DNA from 3 places in the Salinicola endophyticus genome. Region 2 is predicted to be linked to each of the others. Evidence: predicted binding sites of a transcription regulator. Region 2 holds the regulator's gene; each other region holds the start of a gene.

Region 1 (3,273 bases), 310 kb from region 2:
GAGACCCGCTGCCCCGGACGCAGACTCGTCACCTCCTGGCCGCAGCCCACGATCTCACCGGCGTACTCATGACCCAGCACATCGCCGGGGCACAGGCCGAACACGGCGTCTTCGGTCATGTGCAGGTCGGAGCCACAGATGCCGCAGCGCTCTACCTGGACGACGACCTCATCAGCCCCCGGCGTGGGGTCGGTAAGCTCGCGGACCTCCAGAGGCCGGTGCAGCGCATGGAAAACGGCTGCCCGCATCAGCCAACCCTCCCCAGTGAGGTCCCGCCATCGATGACCAGCTGCGCGCCGGTCATATAGGCGGACGCATCCGAGGCCAGATAGAGCGCGAGCGCCTTGATCTGCTCGGGCTCCGCCAGCTGCCCCAGCGGCACCTTGGCATCCCAGCTCCGGCGCACGTCCGGATCTTTCAGCCAGCCGCCGCCGATATTGGTGACGAAGCCACCCGGCGCGATGGTATTGACGCGAATGCCGAACTCGGCGAGTTCCAGCGCCAACTGACGCACCATGTGGGACACACCGGCCTTGGCCGGCATGTACGGCAGCCCGACCACCGGCTCGGTGATGATGGCGGCATTCGACGAGGTGACCACGATGGCACCGCGGCGCTGGGGCTTCATGTAGGACGCCGCCAGGCGCAGGGTATTGAAGGTCCCGGTCAGATTGATCGCGATCGTGCGGTCCCAGCGCTCGGGATCGAGGGTATCGACCTGCCCCTCTTCGTTGCGCCAGCCGCCCGGGTTCCAGAATCCGGCGCCGGGGTCGATCCCCGCATTGGCGAAGACGATATCCAGCCCCGCATGGCGGCCGACATGGGCCTCGAAGGCCTGGGCCATTTGCGCCCGGTCAGCCACATCGAGGGCCTGCGCCTGCACCGCGAACCCCTGCTCTCTCAGCCGTGCCGCTTCACGCTCGGCGGTATCGATATCGATATCCGCGAGGGTGACGCTGGCGCCGTTCTCCGCCAGCACCTCGACATAGGCCAGCCCCAGACCCGAGGCGCCCCCCGTGACCAGTGCCGAACGTCCCTCGACGCTGAACTGTTCGAAAACATGCATGGGCATTCCCTCACAGAAACAGCTGTTCGTTGATGGGAATGCCGTGGGCTTCGCAGTGAGTCACGTAGTGATTGATGAACCAGAAAACGTCCAGCGTCTCCGCCCATTCGCCATTTTCGTCGAAGAACTCATTGGCGCCCTGCATCCAGAACAGCGCCTTCATACCGTTCGGCTCATCGGTCACCAGGGTATGCGCCTGGCCGGGCATTTCGGTGATGAATTCGCCGGGGCCGCAGGTCCAGTCGTACTCCAGATAGCGGAAAGTCCCCTCCATCCCCACCGCCCAGACCATGCCACGGTGACGGTGCGTGCCGATCACGCCAGGGCCCTTGATCCACAGGATATTGCAGTAGACGTTGTTGCGAACATCGAAAGCGAGATGGCGTATGGCGGCGTTTTCACCGAATGGGACCCATGGGCTTTCCGTTTCCGAGAGCCCGACATAGCTCCCCTCGCGCCCGAATCGATCCTGCATTGCCTTCATCGGCTCCGGCACTTCGACGATGCGATAAGCCGTACTGGCAGGTGCATTGGACATGGTCTTTCTCCTCTTGGATGGAATCGGTCTGCTTCCCATCAATACGGAGCAAGCCACATGCCATCGGCGTGCAGGCGTAGACCTATGTCTAAGCAAGGCGGCTAAGCCACCGCCAAACCAGCAAAAAGTCATTCACCCGGAAGACCAAGGGATAACGGCAAGAGGGATCGTGTTTTATTAAGATTGATAAAATTCATCATTTTTATAAAAAACGACAGATAAAAAGCGGAAATGGCGCCCTTTTTTCTGCGACTTTGGTAGGGTAAATCCATGCCTGGAAAACTGCGTCTATCGGAAATAACGGCGAAGGCTGATCAAGCAAGATCTATAAAAGATGCGCTGCATGCTGGAGACCCGCCGACGCTGCACGACCTGACCGAAAGCCTGCGGTTCACGCCCAACGACGGGCGGATCTGGTTCGACACCCGCCGCATGCTGCTGTTCGGTGCCCACTCGTTCGGCGCCCTGCGGCGCGAGCTGATCGAAACCCTGGGGCCCGCAGGGGCACGCGACCTGCTGATGCGCGTCGGCTTCTCGGCCGGCGCCTCGGATGCCGCCTTCGTGCGCAAGCACTGGCCGGACAGCGACGACGCCGGCGTCTTGAGCGCGGGTGAGCGCTTGCATGCGGTGATGGGCATGGTGAAGGTCGAGACCATCCGCCGCGATCATGACATCCCCAACGGCACCTTCGATGCCGAATTCCTGTGGCACGACTCCATCGAGGCCGCCGAGCATCTCAAGGCCCACGGGCTCTCCCCCGAACCGGTGTGCTGGATGCAGCTCGGCTACGCCAGCGGCTATGCCAGCGCCTTCTACGGCAAGCGCGTGATCTATCGCGAACTCGAGTGCGCCGGCTGCGGCGCCGCGCACTGCCGCATCGTGGGCGAAACGACCAGCGAGCGCATGGAAGCGGACGACGATCTCGACTGGCTGCAGCTCGACCGCCAGCGGCTTTCACCCGCCACAGCACAGCCACGCACCGCACGCCGGCAAGCCGTCGCGACTTCCCCCTCGCCACGCCATGACGCTGCGGAAACCGGTGCCACCGGCATCGAACCTCATGGAAGCAGCGCTCAGCGGATCGTGGGGGTCTCCGCGGCGGTCAGCATCGCCCTGCAGAAGATCGAGCGTGTCGCCCCCACGCCGGCCACGGTACTGCTCAACGGCGAGTCGGGGGTGGGCAAGGATCTTTTCGCCAATGCCCTGCACCGCAGTAGCCTGCTGGCCAAGGGCCCCTTCGTCGCGCTCAACTGCGCGGCGATCCCCGATACCTTGATCGAAGCCGAGCTGTTCGGGGTGGAGAAAGGTGCCTTCACCGGCGCCGAGCGCAGCCGCCCCGGGCGCTTCGAACGCGCCGACGGCGGCACCCTGTTTCTCGACGAAATTCCCTCGCTGAGCCTGGAAGCCCAGGGCAAGCTGCTGCGCACGCTGCAGGATGGCGAGATCGAGCGGGTCGGTGGCAACCAGCCGATCCGGGTCGACGTGCGCATCGTCGCCGCCGCCAACAAGGATCTGTTCCAGGAGGTGCAGGCCGGGCGCTTCCGTGAGGACCTCTACTACCGCCTCAACGTCTTTCCGATCCGGCTGCCGCCACTACGGGAGCGACGCGATGACATCCCGCTGTTGGTCGAGCACTTCTCACGCCACTACGCCGAGCGCTATCGGAAAT
Region 2 (3,273 bases):
GGCGTAGTAGCCGAGATCCTCGAGCGCTTGCAGCGCAATGGACTTTCCCGACCCCGAGCGGCCGCTGATGATGACGAGTCGCATGCAGTCTCTATCCGTCTTCGCTGTCCTGATGATGGCGGATGGCGTCGATCAGCGTGTCGTGGAGCGCGCGCTGCGAGCCGGCCTGACGCAGCTTCTGGCGCACGCTGCTCTGATTCATGATGCCGGCGACCTCGGCCAGCAGCGAAAGATGGGCATCGTCTGCCTCCTCCGGCACCAGCAGCACGAACACCAGGTCCACCGGCTCGCCGTCGATGGCATCGAAGTCGATGGCATCCTCGAGGCGCATGAAGCCGGCCAGCGGGGTCTTGCAGTGCGGGCTGCGCGCGTGCGGAATGGCGACCCCGTTGCCGATGCCTGTGCTGCCCAGACGCTCGCGGCCGATCAGGCGGCTGAAGACCTCCTGACTGTCCAGGCTGGGCGTATTCTGGGCGATGAAGGTGCTGAAGAATTCCAGCAGACGCTTTTTGCTGCCCCCCGTCACACCGTAGAGGGTGCGCTCGGGGGGCAGGATGGTTTCCAGAGTGATCATCGGGGAATTAGCGGGCGCCTGCGCCTTGCGCGCGGGCCTGTGCCTTCTCTTTGTGTTTGACCAGTTGGCGGTCCAGCTTGTCGGTCAGGGCATCGATCGCGGCATACATGTCGATATCGCTGGCTTCGGCATGAATATCGCCGCCCGCTGCGTGTAGCGTGCAAGCCGCTTGCTGACGCTCTTTCTCGATGCTCAACGTCACCTGAACGTTGGTGATGTTGTCGTAGTGGCGCTCCAGACGTGCGAGTTTCTCGTCGACGTAGTCCCGCAGGGCGTCGGTCAGTTCGACATGATGGCCGGTGACGTTCACTTGCATGGCGCGCTCCTGTTGCGGCTTATGTGGCACCTCTGATTGTAACCCTTTTCTCCGCGCTGCAAAGGGATCGCGGACGATTGATCGCCCTGCGCTGGCGAGAATTCTAAAAACCCATTCAAGACAATCGCTTGCGTTCACTGGAGGCGGGGATGCCCATGGCCTCGCGGTACTTGGCTACGGTGCGCCGGGCGACGCTGATATCGGCCTGCGCCAATAGCTCCACCAGCTTGCTGTCGGAGAGCGGCTTGCGCGGCGACTCCTCGCCGATCAGCTTCTTGAGGCGTGCCCGAATCGCGGTGCTGGAGACGCTGTCGCTCTCGCCGCGCTGGCCCACCTGGCTGGAGAAGAAGTACTTGAGCTCGAACACCCCGCGCGGGGTGTGGATGAACTTCTGCGTGGTCACCCGCGAGATGGTGGATTCGTGCATGTCGACGCTGGTGGCGATGTCGGCCAGGATCAGCGGTTTCATCGCCTCTTCGCCGCGCTCGAGGAAGTCGACCTGGCGCGCCATGATTTCGCGCCCCACCCGCAGCAGGGTGTCGTTACGGCTGGAGAGGCTCTTCATCAGCCAGCGTGCCTCCTGCAGGTGCTGGCGCAGGAAGGTGTTGTCGTCGCTCTTGTCGGCGCGCCGGATCAGGGCGGCGTAGTCGGGCTGGATGCGCAGCCGCGGCAGTGCCTCGGCGTTGAGCTCGATGCGCCAGCCGTCGCGGGTCAGGCGCGCCACCAGGTCGGGGATCACGTAGTCCTGCTGGCCGTGGTCGAAGACCTGGCCGGGGCGCGGGTCGAGGGTGCGGATGGTGGCGATGACGCGGTCGAGCTCGGCATCCTCGAGGCGCAGGCGGCGCTTGAGCTGGCGCCGGTCGTCGCCGGCCAGCGCCTCCAGGAACTGGCGTACCAGACGCTTGGCCTGGGGCAGCAGCGGGGTGTCTTCGGGCAGGGCGCCGAGCTGTAGCAGCAGGCATTCGCGCAGGTCGCGGGCGCCCACGCCGGTGGGATCGAACTGCTGCAGTCGCAGCAGCACACGCTCGACATCGGCGCTGGTGACGGCTTCGGATTGCTGTGCGCGCAGCCCCGCGGCGAGCTCGTCGAGGGAGCCCTCGAGATAGCCATCGGCGTTGATGGCGTCGATCAGACACTCGCCGATGAGCCGTTCGCGGGAGGAGAACTCGCCCATGGCAAGCTGCCAGGCGAGATGGTCGTGGAGCGTGGTGCCGGCGGCGTTGCGCTCCAGATCCGGCCACTCGTCGGCGCCGGCCGGAGCGGCGCTGGCGGCGATGTCCTGATAGGTGTCGCTCCACTCGCTGTCGAGGGCGAGCTCCTCGGGAATGTCGCTGGCCCAGTCCTCCTCGGGCGTCTCGCTGACCGCCTGCTCGGCATACTCTTCATCCAGCTCGAGCATGGGATTGGTCTCGAGCGCCTGCTGGATCTCCTGGCGCAGATCGAGCGTCGACAGCTGCAGCAGCTGGATCGCCTGCTGTAGCTGTGGCGTCATCGTCAGCTGGGCGCCGACGCGCAGTTGCAGTGAAGGTTTCATGGACATGGCATGGACACACATGGGGCAGCGGTGGCCGCCGGTCGATAGGATAACCCTACGTTACTGACTGCCCCGGCGGGATGCAACGCTTTGAGCGCTAACTTTATGCAAGAATTATGCCACGGTGCGTTCGGATGGGGCCTGCGGCGGCTTCGAGAGGGGCCCGGCCCGCCGCGGTGGCGCAGCGGGCTGGGAAGGGGGCAGTGCGACCTTAGAGGCGGAACTCGTGCCCCAGATAGACATCCCGCACGCGTTGGTTGTCGAGAATCGCCTCGGGGCGCCCCTCGGCGATGATCTGGCCATCGCCGACGATATAGGCGTTGTCGCAGATATCGAGCGTCTCGCGCACGTTGTGATCGGTGATCAGTACGCCGATCTCGCGATCGCGCAGCTGGCGGATGATGTTCTTGATATCGCCCACCGAGATCGGATCGACCCCGGCGAAGGGCTCGTCGAGCAGCACGAAGGCGGGCTCGGTGGCCAGTGCCCGGGCGATCTCCACCCGGCGCCGCTCGCCGCCGGAGAGCGACATGCCCAGATTGTCGCGGATATGGTCGACGTGGAAATCGCCGAGCAGCTGCTCCAGGCGGTCGCGGCGCCCGGCGCGGTCGAGATCCTTGCGCGTTTCCAGAATGGCCATGATGTTGTCGGCGACACTGAGCTTGCGGAAGATCGAGGCCTCCTGCGGCAGATAGCCGATGCCGGCGCGGGCGCGTTCGTGCATCGGCGCGCGGCTCAGATCACGATCGTCGATGTGCACGCTGCCGGCGTCGGATTTGACCAGGCCCACGATCATGTAGAAGGACGTGGTCTTGCCGGCACCATTGGGACCGAGCAGGCCGACGATGC
Region 3 (3,273 bases), 430 kb from region 2:
ACTCGCCGCTGGCCATGGCGGTACGCCCGTCCAGGCTCATCGCCATCTTCAGGGTCACCCGCGGCAGCCCCTGCTGCATGCGCCGCACGAAGCCCGGATTGAGTGCCTGCGCCGCCGATTCGAGCAGGCCTACCTCCACCGTGATGCCGGCCTCACGCAGCTGGGCGAAGCCGCGTCCGGAGACCGCCGGGTTGGGGTCCTCCATTGCCGCCACCACCCGCGCCACGCCGGCGGCGATCAGCGCCTGGCTGCAAGGTCCGGTGCGCCCGGTGTGCGAGCAGGGCTCCAGCGTGACGTAAGCGGTGGCGCCGCGGGCGGCCTCGCCGGCCACGGCAAGGGCATTGATCTCGGCGTGGGCCTCGCCAGCGCGACGATGGAAGCCCTCGCCCACCACCTTGCCGGCGCTGACGATCACGCAACCGACCCGCGGATTGGGGTCACAAGTGTAGTGGCCGCGCTGCGCCAGGCGCAGGGCACGGCTCATCCAGGCGGTATCCTCGGCTGCGGCGGCGTCGGGTAGCTCGAGGTCGGAGACGGTGACAGGGGGGGCATCGGACATCGGCATCTCTCACGGGGTGGCGAGGCCGGCAGCCGCTGCCGGCCAGCGGGGTCAGGGAAGGTCGATCAGCGCTTGGCGTCGCTCGGGGATTTCGGCTCCTGAGCCAGGCGGTCGATCTCGGCACGGAACTCATCGAGATCCTGAAAGCGGCGATAGACCGAGGCGAAGCGGATATAGGCCACGTGATCGAGCCGCTTGAGCATCTCCATCACCTCCTCGCCGACCTCCCGCGCCTCCACTTCGCGGTCACCGCGCGCGCGCAGACGCTGGCGGATGCGTTCCACCGCCGCCTCGAACGACTCGACGCTGACCGGACGCTTCTCCAGGGCCAGCGACATGCCGGCGCGCATCTTCTGCTCGTCGAAACTCTCGCGCGAGCCATCCGCCTTGATCACCCGAGGCATCACCAGCTCGGCGGTCTCGTAGGTGGTGAAACGCTCGCCGCAGGCGGCACACTGGCGACGCCGACGCACCTGATCCCCCTCGGCGACCAGGCGCGAGTCGGTCACCTTGGTATCGTGGGTACCGCAAAAAGGACAATGCATCGGTGGTTCACTCGTCGGCGCGGACAGCGCCGGGGCCTGTCCGCGACTTTGACTATCCATCGGTAATGGCAGACGCGCAGGAAGCGGCTGGCATCCGTCATCGGCTTATCCGCGCAGTGTAACGGTTTGCACAAGATACCGGAAACACGGTGATTTTCATGTTTCTTTCCCTGTTGGCCCGAGTTCTGCAAGGATAAGGGCAGAGACTCGCTCCGCCGCCATGCAGGAACCCTCTCATGCCCAGCCGCGCCGCCAACTACCCCGCCCTGTCCGAAGACGCCTTTCTCGCCCGCGCCGGCGCCAGGCTCGAAGAGATCTATGGGCAGCGCCGGGACGAGGTGCTACGGCGTCTGACCACGCTGCTTGCGCACCATGAAGGTGCGCTCGACCGCCAGCCCCGTCCAACCTGGAGCGAACGCGACCAGATACTGATCACCTATGGCGACAGCCTGATCGACGGCGAACGCCCGCCGCTGGACGTGCTCGACGATTTTCTCGCCACGCGGCTCAACGGCGTCTTCAGCGGCCTGCACATCCTGCCCTTCTTTCCCTGGAGCAGCGATGACGGCTTCTCGGTGATCCACTATCGCGAGGTCGACCCCAAGCTGGGCGACTGGCAGGACATCCGACGTCTGGCCGCGCGCAGCGACCTGATGGTGGATCTGGTGATCAACCACGTCTCGCGCGACTCGCTGTGGTTCACCGACTATCTGGCGGGCACCCAGCCCGGGCGCGATTACTTCATCGAGATGGACCCGCAGACCGATCTTTCCCAAGTCACGCGCCCGCGCAGCTCGCCGCTGCTGGTGCCGGTGTCGACCCGACGCGGCACGCGCCACCTGTGGGCGACCTTCTCCGAAGACCAGATCGATCTCAATTTCGCCAATCCGGACGTGCTGCTCGAGTTCGTCGGCATCCTGCTGTTCTATGTCCAGCAGGGCGCGCGGATCATCCGTCTCGATGCGATCGCCTATCTGTGGAAGGAGGTCGGCACCCGCTGTATCCATCTGCCGCAGACCCACGCCGTGGTGCGCCTGCTGCGCGCGATCCTCGATTACGTGGCACCGGGCACGCTGCTGATCACCGAAACCAACGTGCCCCACGCCGAGAACATGAGCTACTTCGGTCTGGAAAGCACGCCGGTACCGACTGCTGGGGGCGACGAGCCCGCCGCGCCTGGCGACGCCGTCGAAAACCATCCGGCGACGCCCGACGAAGCCCACATGATCTACCAGTTCACGCTGCCGCCGCTGCTGCTGCACACGCTGACCAGCGGCGACGCCAGCGCGCTGGCCGAATGGGCGCGCTCGCTGCCGCCCCTCCCCCCCGGCTGCACCTACTTCAATTTCACCGCCAGCCATGACGGCATCGGCGTGCGCGCGCTGGAGGGGCTGCTGCCGCCCCATGAGGTCTCGCGCCTGCTCGAATTGATGCACCGCTTCGGCGGCTACGTCAGCATGAAGACCAACCCCGATGGCAGCGACTCCCCCTACGAGATCAACATCACCTACTTCGATGCCATGAAGGGCACCCGCCGTGGCGCCGACGCGTGGCAGGTCGAACGCTTCCTGTGCAGCCAGAACCTGATGCTCGCGCTGCAGGGTATCCCCGGGGTCTATCTGCACTCCCTGACCGCGACGCTCAATGACCACGAAGGCGTCGAGCGCAGCGGCCGGCTGCGCTCGATCAACCGTCACCGCTGGGCCAAGGAGGAGCTCGACGAGCTGATCGACAGCCGCAGCACGCCCACCCGCGAGGCCTTTACCTCGCTCAAGCGTCGGCTCAATATCCGCGCCAGCGAGCCCTGCTTCCACCCCGAGGCGCCGCAACGCGTGCTCGACACAGGGCCGGGACTGTTCGCCATCGAGCGCGGCCCGCTGGACAGCGGGCGCCGCCTGCTGGCGATCTACAACATCAGCGACAAGCGCCAGCCGCTGGATATCGAGGCGTTGGCGAGCGGCGAGTGGTACGACGTGCTGAAGGATGGCAAGCGCTGGAATCCGCACCCCGAAGAGCGTGAGATCCTGCGGCCCTACCGCAGTCTGTGGCTGGTCCAGCCGTGACTTGCCGCGGCTGTCACGGCTGGCTAGAGTAGCCTCGGGAGATGGCATTCCTCCCGCGGCACAGACCCCGGCCGCGAACCGCAGCCCGCTGATGATGCCTGCCAAC

The links. The regulator sigma-54, encoded in region 2, starts transcription at its own class of promoters, with help from an activator protein. The targets are predictions, from matches to a motif close to TGGCACNNNNNTTGCTNT.
Region 1: a site for sigma-54 is predicted at 1,650-1,667, ahead of ABV408_RS05990 (2,4'-dihydroxyacetophenone dioxygenase family protein). Genes of this name have one in related genera too.
Region 3: a site for sigma-54 is predicted at 1,279-1,296, ahead of ABV408_RS05495 (sugar phosphorylase). Genes of this name have one in related genera too.

Annotation. Positions count from the first base shown of each region.
Region 1 covers NZ_CP159578.1:1,314,039-1,317,311, reverse strand. Annotated here, with positions in the region: gene ABV408_RS06000 (alcohol dehydrogenase catalytic domain-containing protein) at 1-248, opposite strand, end outside; gene ABV408_RS05995 (SDR family NAD(P)-dependent oxidoreductase) at 248-1,066, opposite strand; gene ABV408_RS05990 (2,4'-dihydroxyacetophenone dioxygenase family protein) at 1,077-1,604, opposite strand; gene ABV408_RS05985 (sigma 54-interacting transcriptional regulator) at 1,875-3,273, shown strand, end outside.
Region 2 covers NZ_CP159578.1:1,623,858-1,627,130, forward strand. Annotated here, with positions in the region: gene rapZ (RNase adapter RapZ) at 1-84, opposite strand, end outside; gene ABV408_RS07390 (PTS sugar transporter subunit IIA) at 92-571, opposite strand; gene hpf (ribosome hibernation-promoting factor, HPF/YfiA family) at 582-890, opposite strand; gene ABV408_RS07400 (RNA polymerase factor sigma-54) at 1,006-2,430, opposite strand; gene lptB (LPS export ABC transporter ATP-binding protein) at 2,636-3,273, opposite strand, start outside.
Region 3 covers NZ_CP159578.1:1,194,128-1,197,400, reverse strand. Annotated here, with positions in the region: gene ribD (bifunctional diaminohydroxyphosphoribosylaminopyrimidine deaminase/5-amino-6-(5-phosphoribosylamino)uracil reductase RibD) at 1-484, opposite strand, end outside; gene nrdR (transcriptional regulator NrdR) at 625-1,104, opposite strand; gene ABV408_RS05495 (sugar phosphorylase) at 1,341-3,167, shown strand; fluoride riboswitch at 3,196-3,273, shown strand, end outside.